Regions from separate parts of the Priestia sp. BR_2 genome, predicted to be linked through region 1. Evidence: riboswitches for the same ligand, from Rfam matches in the RefSeq annotation. Region 1 holds a riboswitch; each other region holds the start of a gene.
The links. A riboswitch is a leader RNA that binds a small molecule or an ion and turns the genes downstream of it on or off. The one in region 1 is predicted to bind cyclic di-AMP.
Positions count from the first base shown of each region.

Region 1 (4,214 bases):
GGAGGCGTGAACGCCAGGCATGTATTCGAGGCTAAACGTCTTCATGACCCCGTCGCAGTGGAGGTCATCGATCGTGCCGTTTATTACATGGCGCTTGGACTGGTTAACGTCATTCACAGCTTCAACCCCGATCGCATCGTGGTTGGCGGGGGTGTGAGCAGAGCAGGCGAGCTCCTTTTCCCGCAGCTTCGGGAAATGACGGATAAGCTGGTCATGCCGTCTTATTTAGGAACCTACGAGATCGTTCCTGCGGGACTGCGGGACGATGTTGGCCTGGTTGGAGCCGCAGCCTTGTTCCAATAATACATTCGTAAAGAAAAGGCAACAAAAGCCGCCCTCAAGGGCGGCTTTCTGATTATTCATGAAGAGAGCGGGAAACGGAGCGATCATATTTGCGTAAGCGAAGTCCGTAACTTGTGACAGGTGATAGGCGTAAACCGTGAGCCGTCATCCGTTTTCACTGGAGTCGAGTTTTTGGTTTCCTATTAGGTTTGTTTGTATCCGACAAACAATAAGCGGTTGCCCGCACTTTCCCGCCCGCCGACGGAATCCGCCGGCTCCAAACCCGCACGCGAGGCGGCCTGCAGGCTTGGAGCCGGCGGCTTCCGCTACTCCATGTATTTTGATGCGTCGAACGTAATCATGCTCGTATGGTTGGCATGCTCGATCAGTGAGGAGAGCCTGGTCACTTCGCGTTCCTTCTTGCGCGCCTGCGCCTGATAAGCTTCCGGATCGTATAAGGCCACGTTAAACAGCGTTACGGCGCCATCTCCGCTTCCCCGTCCGCTCTGGCGCTCCAGCTTCTTGCGGGAGCCGAGATGGGCAAGCTGTCCGATATCGCTGCGCATTTGTTTGGCGAGCTCGATCGCCTCCATGATGGTCATGTCGGAGCCGTTCCAACTAATGGTCTGCGTCGTGTTGGAGATTGCCATCAGCAGATCCAGCTTTCTGTAATCCGCTGCGGCGGCTTCGATCTCTTCCGTAATGGCATCCACGCTGCGAGCAGGATACTCCGCCGTTTCCCCTTTTTCAATGATCGTGCTGCTGTTGTTCAAGCGTTCCGACATCAATTGATTCATGAGACGGTTGATTGCTGCCCGGACTGCCAAAGCTTCAGCCATCGTGATTTGACTCATAAGCGAAGGATCACCTCTTTGATTTCTTGTCTGAATATGTAAACGTTCCGAACTGCAAAAAAGTTGCATGCCCGTTAACAAAACGTCGCCGGAGGTTCGATGGAGTGTTACATAATTGTCATGAGTATGCGAGATGGCATAATGAAAAAACATGAAAATTTTCAGCCTATACGACATTGATTAACATATAGTGATAGATTTCTAGGATATTATTGACAGCATCCTTGCTTGTATACTATATTAAGAGAAGGTTACAAAATGTTAATGAATTTTGCCGAATTTCGTTTGTGAAAACGGGGGAACCGTCTTGGGTGAATTATTCTTGTACCATAGAGAGTATAGGGAACCTTCAACCGAACCCTTAGCTAACTCCGTAGGCATCGAAGGAGAGAACATATTTTGAAGAAATTTGTCATCACATTGCTTGGGTCTGCAATTATTTTTTCTTCAGGTGCCGTATCAGCTTATGCTGATCAACAACCGAATTTTCAGCATCAAGTGAAGCAATTGGTAGGAACGCCTTATAAATGGGGCGGAACAACGACAAGCGGATTTGATTGCTCCGGATTTATTCTGTATATGTTTAGAAATTTCGACATGGATCTTCCGCGCACATCCCAGAGTCAGGCTAAAGCCGGGGTTCATGTGGATCGCGAGGACCTGAGAGTCGGAGATTTGGTATTCTTCAATACAAGCGGAAGCGGCATTTCCCATGCGGGCGTTTACATTGGAGATGGACAATTTGCGCATGCTTCCAGCAGCAAGGGCGTAAGAATCAGCAAGCTTAGCGACTCCTATTACGAACCGCGTTATGTAACGGCGCGCCGTGTATTGAGTCAAGAGAACTATGCTAAACTGGTAGGAAGCGCGAGCTAATTGGAATACGCAGTTTAGAGTTCGATACATAACCGGAAAGCCTGACAAGAGATGATCTTGTCAGGCTTTCTTTTTTTATGGAAGATTATAATTTGGGATTCTGCGAAAAGATTCACTAGATTATTCCTTTACGACAGAGGCATTCACGGCGGCTTCCATGCCATTATTATAGGAACGGAACAAGCCCAGACGCCAGAAGGCGGCACCTTTCAGATCATAGCGCTTGGCCAAGCCGAGCTTATCGTCGACGGATGTGGCGGTTTCGCTGCTTAAGCTGATGCCGAGCAGGAGCTTCTGCTTAGGAACGCCTGCCTGAAGTGCCTGCTGAATGGCTTGGTCCACCAGACTGTTGGGTTCAGGAACCTGGGCTTTGGTGCCAACCGGATTGTACTGATACGCCATGACGATGAGATCATCGGCAAGGGAGGCCAGCGTCTTGTAATCATAGCCTTTATAGGCGCTGTTCAATGGCGGAACGGCTAAGGACAGAGCAATGTCGCTCGGCAATGCCGCTTTCAATTGCTTGACGTAATCATTAAGCAGCTTCTGCTGCTTCGCGGCATCCAGTTTAAAACCGAGCCCTTCGAAATCAAGCACCACGCCGCCGAATCCGTTATCCGCGACCGCGGTCGTGATGCCCTCAATGGACTTTTGGCGAAGGCTGCTGTCGCTGAGGACTTTGGTTAATTCGCCGTTTCCGTCCAAAGCGTAAACCATAAGGTACGGTTTAATCTCCTGATCCGCTGCATCCGCAACAATCGATTGCGGAGTCACGTCGCCGGCCGCCGCAGGCAGACGATACTCGTCGCCTTGAAGCGTAAACTGACCTTCCCGATCAATGCGGCTCCAGCCGAAGGCGACTGAATTCATGGATGCTACGAGATCCCGCTCTTGGAAAGATTGCAAAGCGTAAAAGGCTCTTAGATGCATTTCGCGCTGAGGCGACACGAGGGAGACCGTGCGAGTCGCCTGATTCCAGCCGACATTGACGCCGAATTGGCTGCTGAACGAGCTGAGCGGAATCAGAACGCGGCCTTCCCGCTGGACAGGGGGAGCGGCCAGCTTCACTTTTTTACCGTTGACGGTTGCGCTCGTGCTTCCGACTTGAAGCAGCACTTCCGTCGTTTGACCTTTCACCTCGCCAATGGCCTTCACCGTTTGCGTTTTGCTGTTCCACGCGATTTGAATGCCCAGCGCTTCACCGACCGTCCGGAACGGCACGTAAGTGACCCCTTTGTCTATCCTGGGAGCTGCATCGAATGTAAGCGCAACGTCATCCAGCTTTACCGAAATGGCAGGCGCAGCCAGTACCTGGCCGCTATGGGGAGCGGTTCCGAGCAGAGATAAGGCAAGAACGGCAGCGACGGCTGTTTTTCCTAATGGTTTATGCAGCATGCTATTGTTTTCCCTCCAACCCAATAAAATAATAGAATGATTCTCTTAGAATATGGGATTTGCTCTAGCATACGCTAGTATAGCAAAATTTTCATAGAGTTCCAATTGCATGATGTCATAGAATCGATAAGAGTAAGCATGTTGATTTTTTAAACTTTCCAGTATAATAATTGAAGGAATTCATACATAACCTGATGATTACATGCATAGGGGGATAAAGGCGTGTTTAAATTCTGGAAAAACAAAAAGGGCGGGAACAGCGGAGAAAAATCGTCGCTCCCGGCAGCGGAAGAGAGAATGGAAGCCGTGCCGGACCGGATCATCGAGCTTACGGGCCGCGAGGTTCAGCGCAGCGTGGCCCCTGTTCTGGGCATGACGGTGCTTGACTTGGCCGAGCGGAATGAGGTGGATTGGAACTCTTTTTGCAAAAGAGGGACATGTGCGCGCTGCCGCTGCATGGTGGTGGAGGGAATCGAGTATCTGTCCGAACCCAATCTGGCCGAAGAACGGCGCCTGGATCCGGAAGAAATCGAAGAGGGGTACCGTCTCGGATGCCAGAGCAGGATCGAAACGGTCGGCCCAGTCAAAATCAAGCATGCTCCATACTTTTGACGATATAGAAGGACATATGACAGTAATATATATAAAGCAGGCAGCCGTACCATTGCGGCTGCCTGCTTTATTGAAAGGAAAACAAACCAAAATTCCTTCACTCCACGGCCATTTTGCTCTGTTCCCGGAACGAGCTTGGCGTTTGACCGGTAATTTTCTTGAATAACATCGAGAAATACTTGTCGTTGCCGTAGC
Region 1 covers NZ_JAVFHM010000350.1:52,650-56,863, reverse strand. The annotation lists gene RB298_RS31360 (ROK family protein) at 1-303, shown strand, start outside; gene RB298_RS31355 (hypothetical protein) at 609-1,136, opposite strand; cyclic di-AMP (ydaO/yuaA leader) riboswitch at 1,399-1,532, shown strand; gene RB298_RS31350 (C40 family peptidase) at 1,536-2,012, shown strand; gene RB298_RS31345 (stalk domain-containing protein) at 2,133-3,407, opposite strand; gene RB298_RS31340 (2Fe-2S iron-sulfur cluster-binding protein) at 3,630-4,019, shown strand; gene RB298_RS31335 (AraC family transcriptional regulator) at 4,117-4,214, opposite strand, start outside.

Region 2 (4,214 bases), on a different contig from region 1:
GCTCTGGAGCAGGCGGAGCATTTCTGGCCGGAGAAGCCGAAGGCCGAAGCGGTAATCGCATCCGCAGCAAGGTCCAAATCGGCTTCGTTGTCCACGATGATGGCGTCTTTCCCGCCCATTTCGGCGATGACGCGCTTGATCCATCGCTGCCCCGGCTGCGTTTTGGCCGCACGCTCTTGAATTCGCAGTCCAACGTCGCGAGAACCCGTAAAGCTGACAAACCTGGTCAAAGGGTGATCCACCAAATAGTCGCCCACTTCCTGACCCGGACCAGGCAGGAAGTTAACGACACCCGGAGGCAGGCTGACTTCTTCCAGAAGCTGCACGAATTTGGCGGCTATGACCGGGGTGGTGCTCGCCGGTTTCAGCACAACGGTGTTGCCGGAGACGATGGCCGCCGTAGTCATACCGGCCATAATCGCGAGCGGGAAGTTCCAAGGCGGAATGACGATTCCGACGCCAAGCGGGATGTAATCGAGATGATTCTCTTCCTCCTCGTGGACCGTCAGCGGCTGGGGCGCGCTCAGGCGCTGCATTTCGCGGGCATAGAACTCCATGAAATCGATCGCTTCGGCCGTATCCGCGTCCGCTTCGGCACGCGTCTTGCCGGCTTCGAGGGTCATCAGCGCGGAGAACTCCAGCTTGCGCCGCCGCATGATTGCCGCGGCCTTGAACAGGTAGCGTGCCCGCTCGTTCGCCTCGGTGTGCTTCCACGTCTCAAAAGTACGCGCCGCCGTCTGAATGGCTTGCTCGGCAAGCTCGGTATCCGCTTGGGACACGACGCCGATGACTTGGCGCTTGCGCGACGGATTGACCGACTTTGCGGTACGCTCCGTATGGATTTTGGCACCGCCGATAACCAAGGGGTACGATTGGCCAAGCTCGGCTTCGACCCCGGATAACGCCGCATCGTATAACTTGTTGTTCCACTCGTTGTTGAAGTCCATAAATGGTTCGTTCCGAAAAGGTGCTCGCATGGGGAGGCCCCTCCTTAACATGATATGAATCGAAGCTTCAGGCCAATGGTCCAGCTGCGGATCGTCATGGTGGCATGGTTAGGATCTCCTGGTGAAAACCTCTATTTAAATATGTATGTCTTCCTGCATGCCGTCATGATTTTTGCATATGAGTTAGATAGAGTGCATTTTGGTTTACCTGGCAAAGGGGGCGCGCGCATGGACGGAACCGAGCTGTACCGTAAAGTGATCCTGACGGTGTCCGGCAATAAACTCGTGAAATGGCTGTCGATCAAGTACGGCCGGAAATTGGCTGGCCGATTCATTGCCGGCGATACCTTGGATGAGGCGCTGGACGAAATCGAGAGGCTGAACGCGAAAGGCATTCTCGTTACGCTGGATCATTTGGGGGAGGGCATTACGACGCTGGATGAAGCGGCCGGGTACCGGGAGGAATATTTGAAGCTGGTGGAAGGGATTGCGAGGCGCGAAGTGCAATCGAACGTATCCTTGAAACCGACGCAAATGGGCATGGCCCTGGACCCCGAGAAGGCTTACGAAAACATCAGGTCGGTGGTAAGAAAGGCTAAAGAGCACCGCAACTTCGTTCGCCTGGACATGGAGGATTCGCCGTATACCCAGGCAACCATCGATATGACGCTCCGCCTTCATAAGGAGGGGCTGACCAATGTGGGGACCGTGATGCAGGCCTACTTGTTCCGTACGGAGGAGGACGTGAAGAATCTGTTAAGGGCCGGCGTTAATCTGCGGCTGGTAAAGGGCGCGTACAAAGAGCCGGGAACCATCGCCTTTCAGCAGAAGCGGGAGGTCATTGACAACTACAAGAAATTGGTCAAAATGCATTTCGACCAAGGAGCCTACGTCGCGATTGCCTCGCATGATGACAACATCATCGACTGGGTGAAGGTATTTGCCGAGCAGAGCCGCATAGACAAACAGGACTATGAATTTCAGATGCTGTATGGACTGCGAATGAACGATCAAGCAGCGCTTGCGCAGGACGGCTACCGTATCCGGTGTTATATGCCCTATGGAACGATGTGGTACCCGTATTTCACCCGGAGGTTGGCAGAGAAGCCGGCCAACCTGATGATGGTGCTCAAAAATATGTTCAAGTGAGCGGGATCCGATTGCAGAACCCCGTCAAAATGCCTGATGAAATAAGTGGCTTTTTGACGGGGTTCTTCATGGTTTCAAAAAACATCAGGCTGCTTAGAAGTGCCCGATCCAAAGGAAACGGGTACAGCAGCTCTCTGTAGCTGCTGCCCCTAGAAATGATAATACGCCTCCGAGCAATTCATAAGGAAGGAGCGCTCTAGCGGCAGTCCGCCTAAACGCTCTCGAGTGATGTGCCGATGCAGGTTGATCTCCAGATCGGCGAGGGCCGATACAGCAAGTTGCATCCGTGCGGGTCCCCACTGCTGCTGCTTTCGGGCATAGCGAATGGCCTCAGTCACGGACATGCCTCTCAGCCTTGAGAAGACGGATGCCCAGCGGACCAGGTCCGAAAATTCTCTCTTGCTTGGCAGGGCATATTCGACATATCCTGCCGCGTCTTTGCAGCTGACTTTGAACAAGCCGCAGTTCCAGCCATGATCGCTCCATGGGATAAAGCGTTCGGCCGAGCCCCGGTCGAAACGAAATATCTCCATATGGCGGATAGTCTCTTCACCTAATGCAGGCACTGCGGTTTCGATGACGGGTGTAAGCGCTGCCTCGATGAGTTTCGTCATGATATGATCTACGCTCCTTTATAAGAATGTTATATGCACGGCAAATAGGCCTGGTGAGCAGAGAAACCCCGCTCTCCAGGCCTATTTATGGTTAGAGCCCCAATTCCGGCGGCCGCTATGCCAAAGCTTGGATGGTATTCTCTCTCAACAACGCGCCTACGAGGTTAGCTGACGGATTCGGACTGAGAGCACCCTACCGCTGGGCCCTTCGATCCTAGGCGCAGCGGATTCACCCCATTCACCAATCGAAGACTGGTGACTTTGGTTCCCCCGTCTCCCGGTCTGTCGGGAGCTCGGCGTATCACGTGTTTCGGATAGATGGATGAATCATACGCCGGAGGAAACGAAAAGTAAATGACCGTATGGGACGAATAGATTCCGAAATGTGATGAAAACGGTAAAAGAAAACGCGTACAATCGGCCGTGTCATCTATTATCGTGGCAAAATCTCGGTATCTCGTTGGATTGCGATAAATAAGAGAAAACAAGAGAAATACATAGTATAGAGCAGTATTCGGAAGATAAAGACGAAATACTGCTTGGTTCCTGTTCGACATAACGCTAGATGTGTTTTTGCTCACATTTACATCCTGCGGGGCCGGACGTATGATACGAACTATGAATTGACGGTCATCAACGACCAAGGCATACGGGCAGCCGTTTCATGAAGGTCTAAAGGCAGTGTGAGAGCTGCCCCTAAGCCTTTATGGATCGATGGCGAAGGCACCATGGGCCTTGCTGAGATTTGAAGGTAGAGGCGACTCTCACCGCGTGAACCTCCTGTTGCTGTGCTGTTATGCCCAGTCTGGATGACAAGTCAATGGCTAATAGAATAACATGCTACTCGTTATTAATTTTCGCTGAGTCCTTGAATGGAAAAGGAACGGGGGAACCAGTCGGGAGATGAACCTGATCTCTCTGGGGTGAATCCTGTAGACAAGATAACGGTCTATGGGTAGGGCGACTCTCACGCCCGAATCCGTCAGCTAACCTCGTAAGCGTATCGAGAGAGGCAACGATTGTCGTGGACTTGGGCCACGGTGTATTTCACCGTGTCCTGTAAGAAGCCTGCGGGAAGAGTTCTTCTCTTTCCGCAGGCTTCTTTGTTGTTGCCTTCTCTTTCTGACCTTAGGAGGAGAAACGAAGATGGAGAAACCACAGGAATTCATCCTGGTATCCGCGCCGAACAAGGCCGGGGAGGAATTCGTCCGCCAGCTGATTCACAAACGTGTTCCGTTTGCGGCTATAGCCAACAACCGGGCTGAGCAGCAGAGGCTGCGAGAACTGGGCTGCAAACCCATCATTTTGATTGATACAAGAGACGAGCAGACCTGGATCATTCCCGAGTTTCCCGTCAGCAAGGTGTTTCTGTTCGAAAGCAGCTTGAATCTGTGCTGCCGCTACTTGCGGATCTGCCGGACATGGACCTCGGAGTCGATTTACGTGATCACCCATTCCGGCAATCCGCGCTTGATATACAAAGGGCTGGGTGCCGATGTGGTGC
Region 2 covers NZ_JAVFHM010000305.1:177,167-181,380, reverse strand. The annotation lists gene pruA (L-glutamate gamma-semialdehyde dehydrogenase) at 1-977, opposite strand, end outside; gene RB298_RS26440 (proline dehydrogenase family protein) at 1,176-2,096, shown strand; gene RB298_RS26435 (hypothetical protein) at 2,246-2,710, opposite strand; cyclic di-AMP (ydaO/yuaA leader) riboswitch at 2,847-3,019, opposite strand; cyclic di-AMP (ydaO/yuaA leader) riboswitch at 3,559-3,727, shown strand; gene RB298_RS26430 (hypothetical protein) at 3,857-4,214, shown strand, end outside.
Region 2: linked by a shared signal. The riboswitch ahead of RB298_RS26435 (hypothetical protein) and the one ahead of RB298_RS31350 (C40 family peptidase) in region 1 are both predicted to bind cyclic di-AMP.

Region 3 (4,214 bases), on a different contig from region 1:
ATGCACTTCGTGAGGAGGAGTCGTGACATACGGCTTCTCTTTTTTTGTCGGGTTGAAACGGTAAATCGCATAGGCGACAATCGCCGGAAGCACCATGTAAAAAGCGCCGGTCAGCAGGTTGGCTGCATCCTTGAGCATGATCAGGCTGATGCCCATCAGGATGCTGTTGAAGATGACATGGGAGAACATCGCCGCCAAATACCCGTATTTCAAGAAGATGTAGCTGAACAGCAAACCGATGATGACCAGCTCAATCGGCCGGGAGATCACGGGGTATATCGGATAGAGCGTATGTCCCAGTGCCCAGATAAGCGAGGTGATCAAGCTTGCGACAAAGGTGTTGCGGACGATCTTTTTCACCATCTTGATGCCGAACAGCCGGTACACGGCCTCCTCGGATATGCCGGCCAGCCAGGCCATCAACGGAAACAGCCAAGGATACAGCATGTTGTAAGGCGATTGCGTCGCATCCGTGGTGGACCATGTATTCAGGGTCAGACCAAGACCGATAAAGATGACGGATTGGACGCCAAGCAGGATGAAGGCCCACATATACCCCAGCTTCATGCTGTCCAGCACGTAATGCCCGTATCCGGGTTCTTGGGCACGCGGCCATGGATTGAGCCCGTCTTCTTTATGCCACAGCCCGCTGCCGCCGACAAGGGAAAAATAGAGCAGGGCGGAGAAGACGAGCGAATAGACGGCATAGAAAATCATCATCCCGAGCACGCCGGTTTGCGACATGCCTTCGGATTTGAAAACGGGAATCAGATTATACGTATTCAGCATTTGAATGACGAACAGCAGCGCGGATAAGAACAGGCCGCGCTTAAACGAGGTGTAGGCCCTGGTCTTCACGCTGTACACAATCGCAAGAATGCCCAGGATTAGGGTGAACAGGCCGTACCCGGCGAGCGTCAGCAGGGTGGCATCCTGCGTCTGCTTGTTGACATAAGCAGAGTGGGCGGCTGGCACCGAGAAGGAGGGCTCATAAGAGCGCAATTTCCCCTGCTCGAAGGTGAAGCGGTGCTCCAGCCTGGAGTCCCCGATCCTGGATTCAGGGTCCACATATTTGAGACGGGGCTCCCCTTCCTTCGTAACCAGCTCCAGATTCGACAGGTCATAACCCGCCCGCTGAAGCCATGGCTCCGCCAGCGCCTGCTTCTCGGCCAATGCCATGCCGTCCTCAACGACGAGCAGCATCTGCCTCTGAATCTCGCCCTTGTTCAGCTCGATCCGGTCAAAGCTGGAACGGGCATAATCATACGAGAATCCGACGATGCCGGAATTCTGCATGTGCACGTCCACATTGAGGGCATCGCCTCCAGGCTCGCTGAAGCGAACGCGGTATACGTCATAGGGATATTTGGCTTCATAGGTTTTGTTATATTCCGAAAGCCTCTTCTCCTTCGCCAGATATCCGTAAAGTTCCGATTTGGATTGATATGTAACCAAGGCTTCGTCCGTGTCCGCAGCCGCAAACTGCAGATGCTCCTGAGCAAACCTTGAAGCTGCCTGCCGAGCCTGCTCCTTGGAAATGATATCCGGTGAGGCCATCTCGGCATCGTCCGGATTCGCCCACGGAAATACCTGAAATAATAGGAACAGAATCAGGCCGACTGCGGCAGGCGCGATGAGCTGCTTCAGATTGGGCTTCAGCTTCAAGGGCTCTCTTGCACGATTCATGAAATTCCTCCTCTAAGAAAGTTGATACTCCCACTGGTATTCGATATGCCTGATTAAGAACGCATAGAGTCAATATAACATAGTATGAAAGCCATAAGCAGCTTATCCCAATTATCGGAATATTGAAATAAATCGATGAAAATGAATGAAAGGTTTCGAAAACGTTAGAGAACCCTACGCTTGTATTCTTGAATATGCCCAATTCGCGCTCTTTTAAAGATATTTCGGGCGAAAAACGGCATTGGGTTACGTAACGGATTGAGTTATAATCACATCATGCTTGAAGGAACCGAATATTCCAGCCGAATTTCGTAATGAAAATGGGGGAACCATGTAATTGGGGTGAATTTCATTATTCCCGGAATAATGAATAGGGCGACCTGTGGAAATGCCCGAATCCGTCAGCTAACCTCGTAGGCTGTTGCACAGGAACCAGACCGAAAGGCACTGCGTTTTCCAGTGTCTTTTTTCGTTGATTTTTTTAAAGAAGGTGTCCGATTGAACGCTAAATTAAACTGGCTTACATTGTCTCCGCCCCAAATTCTCGTGCTTGGTTTTGCGGCAATCATCTTCATCGGGACCGGGCTGTTAATGCTGCCAATCTCGACGACGACGGGCGAACCGCTTGGATTTACTGACGCCTTGTTCACTTCGACCTCGGCAACGTGCGTAACGGGCCTGGTCGTGGTGGATACGGGAACGACATTCAGTTCCTTCGGAGAAGTCGTGATCATGCTGCTGATTCAAATCGGCGGGCTCGGATTCATGACGATGGCTACTTTATTCGCCTTGGTTCTGAAGAGACGCATATCGCTCAAAGACCGTCTAATCTTACAGGAAGCGATGAATCAGTCCTCGATGGAAGGCATCGTAAGGCTGATACGCAGAGTATTGCTGTACTCCCTTGTCATCGAGGCCTGCGGCGCAGTCCTTTTATCGATTCGTTGGGCGTTTGATATGCCGCTGGGCCGGGCGATCTATTACGGTGTTTTTCATGCGGTGACGATGTTTAACAACGCCGGCTTCGATTTGTTTGGCGATTTTCGGAGTTTGACCGGGTATGTATACGATCCGGTAGTCAACTTCGTCGTGATGTTCTTGATTGTTTCCGGGGGCATTGGATTTATTGTGCTGTCCGATCTGATCGATTATCGAAAACAGCGGAGGCTCTCCCTGCACTCCAAGGTGGTGCTCACGATGACGGCTGCCTTGCTTGCGGTCGGATTTATCGTCATTCTCATATTTGAATTTACCAATCCGAGAACGCTGGGTTCCCTGAACTGGGGCGGAAAATTCTTCGGCGCGTTATTCCAATCCGTAACGCCGCGTACGGCGGGCGCGAATACTATAGATATTACGGGGCTTAGACAGGCAACGCAATTTTTTATCGTCATCCTGATGTTTATCGGAGCATCTCCAGGGTCAACCGGCGGTGGCATCAAAACCACGACCTTTACCATTATGGTAGGGGCGGTCATCGCGATGATGCGCGGGCGGGAAGACATCGTCATGTTCCGTTATCGCCTGGCCCAGGAGCGGGTGCTGAAGGCACTGACCATTGCCTTGCTGGCCCTGCTGCTCGTTCTAACCGTCTCGATGATTCTGTCGACGACAGAGGAAGGGGACTTCCTGGAGATTCTATTCGAAACGACATCCGCCTTCGGTACGGTAGGTCTCTCCATGGGCTTAACGCCCGATTTGACCGTGTTCGGCAAGATCCTGATCAGCCTTACGATGTTTGCGGGTCGATTGGGGCCGTTGACGCTTGCTTATGCACTGGGGCCGAAAAAGGGTAAAGAATTATATCGTCATCCGGAAGGCAAAATGATAATTGGATAAGGGGTATAGGAGAGACATGAAACCAAAGCAATTTGCAATCATCGGTTTGGGGCGATTTGGCGCCAGTCTGGCGCTGGAGCTGATGGAACAGGGATATGAGGTGCTCGGCATCGACCGGAACGAAGAGGTCGTCGAGGACATGAGCGAGCTGCTGACGCATACGGTGGTGGCGGACGCGACGGATGAGGAAGTGCTTAAATCGCTTGGCATCCGCAACTTCGACTGCGGGATCGTTGCGATCGGGAACGACATTCAGATGAGCATCCTCTCCGCCATCCTGTTGAAAGAGCTGGGTGTCGCGATGGTCGTTGCCAAGGCGATATCGGTGCTGCACGGCCGGGCGCTGGAGAAGCTTGGCGTGGACCGGGTCATCTTTCCCGAGCGGGATATGGGGATCCGGGTAGCGCACCAGCTCGTGACGCCAAACCTGCTTGATTATATCGAATTATCCAAGGATTATCTGATTGTGGAGATGACGGTCACGGACTGCATGGACGGAAAAACGCTGAGCGAGCTTAATACGAGGGTCCGGTACGGCGTCAGCGTGGTGGCGCTGAATAAACAGTCCGGCATTATCGTTGCTCCGACGGCCATGGACGTCGTGAACTCCGGCGACATTATGGTCGTCATCGGCTCCAATGACAACGTGGACCGCTTTGAGTCCGAAGTCGTGAATATGCTCGAGAAAT
Region 3 covers NZ_JAVFHM010000294.1:64,232-68,445, forward strand. The annotation lists gene RB298_RS23990 (CPBP family intramembrane glutamic endopeptidase) at 1-1,686, opposite strand, end outside; gene uvrC (excinuclease ABC subunit UvrC) at 1-26, shown strand, start outside; cyclic di-AMP (ydaO/yuaA leader) riboswitch at 1,977-2,121, shown strand; gene RB298_RS23995 (TrkH family potassium uptake protein) at 2,185-3,525, shown strand; gene RB298_RS24000 (potassium channel family protein) at 3,542-4,214, shown strand, end outside.
Region 3: linked by a shared signal. The riboswitch ahead of RB298_RS23995 (TrkH family potassium uptake protein) and the one ahead of RB298_RS31350 (C40 family peptidase) in region 1 are both predicted to bind cyclic di-AMP.

Region 4 (4,214 bases), on a different contig from region 1:
CGCGGTGGAGGATTATCTCATGTCGCGGTATCAGATGTACTGGCAGGTGTATTTTCATCCCGTCACCCGAAGCTCCGAAATCATCCTGCGCCAAATCTTTCGCCGGGCCAAGGAGCTGCATGACCGTGGATATGCTTTCCGTTTCATGATCGAACCGCTGCCTGCGTTGTTTTCGGGGAGTATCGGCGTGAAACAATACCTGCGTCTTGATGAAGCCTTGATTCAAACGGCCTTTCTGCAATGGACGGAGGAGGAAGACCCGCTTCTTAGCGAATTATGCGGCCGTTTCATGCACCGAAAGCTCTACAAATATGTAGAAATCGACAACATCGATCTGGAAACCATCGACGGGATCCGCCAAGCGTTCCGCGCGGTGGGGCTGCATCCGGAATATGACCTGGAGATTGATTTTCCAACGGATCTTCCTTATGATAAGGTTCATTCCGATATGCCGCTTAACGAGAAACAGATTCTCCTTCTGGACCGGCATGACGAGCTGAGGGAAATCTCGGAGGTATCCGATATCGTACGCTCGATCAGCGGCATTCATAAAGGGCGGTACCATCTTTATTATCCGGAGGAGAAGGTGGGCCCGCTCCTGGGTCAAATGCCGGAGACGATAGCCGACGTTTTCAAACAACAGCATTAAATCAGGCAAAACAGGACAACCGTTAATCCCCTTGCATTCAACCAACTAATGGAAAATAGACGACATAGAAACGACAGGAAGGAGAGTGTGGATAGTATGCTGTTCGACACGCACACTCATATGGACGCTCCCCAATTCGACGAAGACCGGGAAGCTGCAATTCAGCGGGCGCTTGAAGCCGGCGTTACGCGGATGATCAATATCGGATTTAACCGGGAGACGATCCCGACCACGATGAAGCTGGCTGAGACTTATGATTTTATATATGCAGCGGTAGGCTGGCATCCTGTAGATGCGATCACCATGGAGGATCAGGACCTGGATTGGATCGCCTCTTTATGCAGTCACGATAAAGTGGTGGCAATCGGGGAGATCGGCTTGGACTATCATTGGGATACGTCCCCCAAGGAAGTGCAGCACCGCGTGCTTCGGCGCCAGATCGGGCTTGCCCGGGAATTGAACATGCCCATTGTCATTCATAACCGGGATGCGCATGAAGATATCGTTAACATTTTGCGTGAGGAGAAAGCCTCCGAGGTCGGCGGTGTCATGCATTCCTTCTCCGGAAGCTGGGAAACGGCCAAAATGTGCCTGGATATGGGATTCCATATCTCGTTTGGGGGGCCGATAACGTTCAAGAATGCGAAGCAGCCCAAAGAGGTTTTGGCAAAGGTTCCGCTTGATCGATTATTGATCGAAACGGACGCGCCTTACCTGACACCTCATCCCTTCCGCGGGAAACGAAATGAGACCGCATATGTAAAATTGGTGGCGGAGGCGGCGGCCGAAATTAGAGGGTTGTCCTATGAGGAATTGGCCCAAATTACCACCAAAAATGCGCTGGAACGATTTGGTATTTAACGAAAACAAGAGCAAAAGCCATGAAAAAGGGAGCATTTTCGATTAATTAAAGTTTTTTAATCAGAAAAGGCGTTGATATTACAATATTTTAACCTTTTACTTGAGAAAATGTGGTTGAATGTCGCTTTACAACCTGCATACAAACAGGATATCATCTTTTCAGTGATAAGAAGCTGCGATGTGCAGATCGCAGCCGAATATTTCATGAACCGTCTCGCTTAATCTCCGAAATTCTGGAGAACGGGGGAACCGATACTGCGGTGCATACTGGTCTGGATGCACGAAGCTGTATTTGATTTCTTTTTCGGGTCTTTGGGGTGAATTTGAAGGATCTCGCCATGAGCGCGCATCCGGATATAGGGCGTCTCTCTTACGTCCGAACCCGACAGCTAACTCCGTAAGCGAAATAAGAGGGGAAATCTCGTGCATACCATTTCCATGATTTCATTCATCAGGAAGCCACGTTAGAGCCTCTAGTACTCTTTCAATGGCTTCTTTTATTTTTGAATAATGGAGACGGGTCCATCATACTCTTGGTAAACAGGAGGTGATGGCAGATGGACGGAAGACGGGAATTGACGCAGGGTGTAGATAGATAGCAGGGCGCCCTGTGAGAAAAATTGCTATAGTCACGTCAAATGCATTCATGCGTTTACCTAGACGGCGGGACTATGAAGGAGGATGGAATAGTGGGCATTTTTCAACCTGAAGAAACCCATGAATCACAATCATCCAGCATGTCTTACGCATTGAGATGGAAGCATGACAATTTGCGTCAACTGATGTTGCTCGGCGCCATGGGTGCCGTTACGGTATCACTTCTCATATCGTTGGTTGTACATGACCAGGCAGGCAAGGAAGTTCAGCTTGTCGTCGACGGCCGGGTCACTACGGTGGAAACACGTGGATCGTTGCTGCAGGAATTGCTGGATGAGCAAGCGATCACGTTGAGTCCCCAAGATCAAATTTCGATGCCCCTGAACGGCGCAATCCGGGACGGAGACCGAATTATTATTGACAGAGCTATTCCAGTCAACGTTACGGTAGGCAGCAAAACCAAAACCATATTTACATCCCAGGATACAGTTGATCATGTACTCAAAGAGGCTGGCGTTACGATCCAGGGTGAAGATATAGTACAACCGTCGCAAGACACGAAGCTGACCAGCAATATGAATATCCATGTCGTTCGCGTCACGAAGCAAAAAGTTAAGGAAACGGAAGACCGCGAATTCCGCGTGATCAAGACGGCCGATCCATCGCTTGAAAAGGGCGATAACCGCGTCATTCAGCGGGGCGAGTCTGGTCTTATGGTGAACCATTACGAGAAGGTCTACCACAATGGCAAGCTGGTTTCCAAGACGAAGGTCTCCCAACAAATCGAACGCAGAACGAAGGATAAAATCATTGCCGTAGGCACGAAAAAAGTGGAGAAGCCTGTTATCGTCCAGGCGGCAGCCACCGATGTAAAAGCTACACCGGCTAAATTGTCCGGCACGAAAAAAGTAACGACCGCCAAGGCTGTGGAGAACAACGTGGTTTCCCGCGCAGGCGTTGATTTTAAATACAAGAAGGTATTGAACAACGTGTCGATGACCGCGTATTCCGCCGAACAGCAAGGAATCGGTACGCGTACCGCATCCGGCACACGCGTTACGGAAGGTCGCACCATCGCCGTTGATCCTAATATCATCCCGATCGGATGGTGGGTTTACATCGAAGGCATCGGCTTCCGCCGTGCTGAAGATACGGGCGGCGCCATCAAAGGAAACAAAATCGATGTCTATTACGATTCGTTGAAATCGGCCATGAATTTCGGCCGGAAGAGCGGCCGCACCGTTTACGTGATCGGTCCGGTTAAACCTGAATTGAACTAGACGCATGAATTCCAATTTACTTTGCCATTCTAATGCTATACTATTTAGCTTATAATATATGATGATCAAGAAGAGGGAATATTTCCTCTTCTTTTGTTTTGTTAAGACCGGAGTAATCAAGGCTAAACGGGTTGAGCCTTAACGTTGTACAGGCCTGCTCTGCTTGGGAAGGAAGAGAACGAACGCATGATTAAAGAAGTGATTGTCGTGGAAGGCAGGGACGATACCGTTGCCATTAAACGGGCCGTGGAAGCCGACACGATCGAAACCGGCGGTTCAGCGATCAACAAACAAATCCTGAAGCGCATAGCGCTTGCCCAGGAGCGCAGAGGCGTTATCATATTGACGGATCCTGACCATGCGGGTGAACGAATCCGCAAAATCGTGGATCAGGGCGTACCCGGCTGCAAGCACGCCTTCATTCCGGAAGCGGATGCTACCCGGAAAGGGGATATCGGCGTGGAGAATGCCTCGCCAGAGGCGATCCGGCGCGCGCTGGAGCGGGTCCACACGTCTTTTGAGGGTGCAGAGAGCCTGATCAGTTTGGAGGATATGCTGGAGGCAGGATTATCGGCTCACCCGGAGGCTGCGGCAAGACGGATGGCGATGGGTAATCTGCTGGGCATCGGATACTGCAACAGCAAGCAGTTCCATAAACGATTGGCCATGTTTCAAATATCGCGGGAAGAATTTCTGGCAGCACTTGCACAGCTGGAAGAAGGGGGCGTTTAGCTAATGAGTCGGATCGAGGATATATCAACACCAAGACGGACGAAGGAGATCATCTCGCGCCATGGATTCTCCTTCAAGAAGAGTCTGGGCCAGAA
Region 4 covers NZ_JAVFHM010000058.1:29,345-33,558, reverse strand. The annotation lists gene RB298_RS01150 (HD domain-containing protein) at 1-649, shown strand, start outside; gene RB298_RS01145 (TatD family hydrolase) at 746-1,510, shown strand; cyclic di-AMP (ydaO/yuaA leader) riboswitch at 1,716-1,930, shown strand; gene RB298_RS01140 (resuscitation-promoting factor) at 2,200-3,387, shown strand; gene rnmV (ribonuclease M5) at 3,574-4,119, shown strand; gene rsmA (16S rRNA (adenine(1518)-N(6)/adenine(1519)-N(6))-dimethyltransferase RsmA) at 4,123-4,214, shown strand, end outside.
Region 4: linked by a shared signal. The riboswitch ahead of RB298_RS01140 (resuscitation-promoting factor) and the one ahead of RB298_RS31350 (C40 family peptidase) in region 1 are both predicted to bind cyclic di-AMP.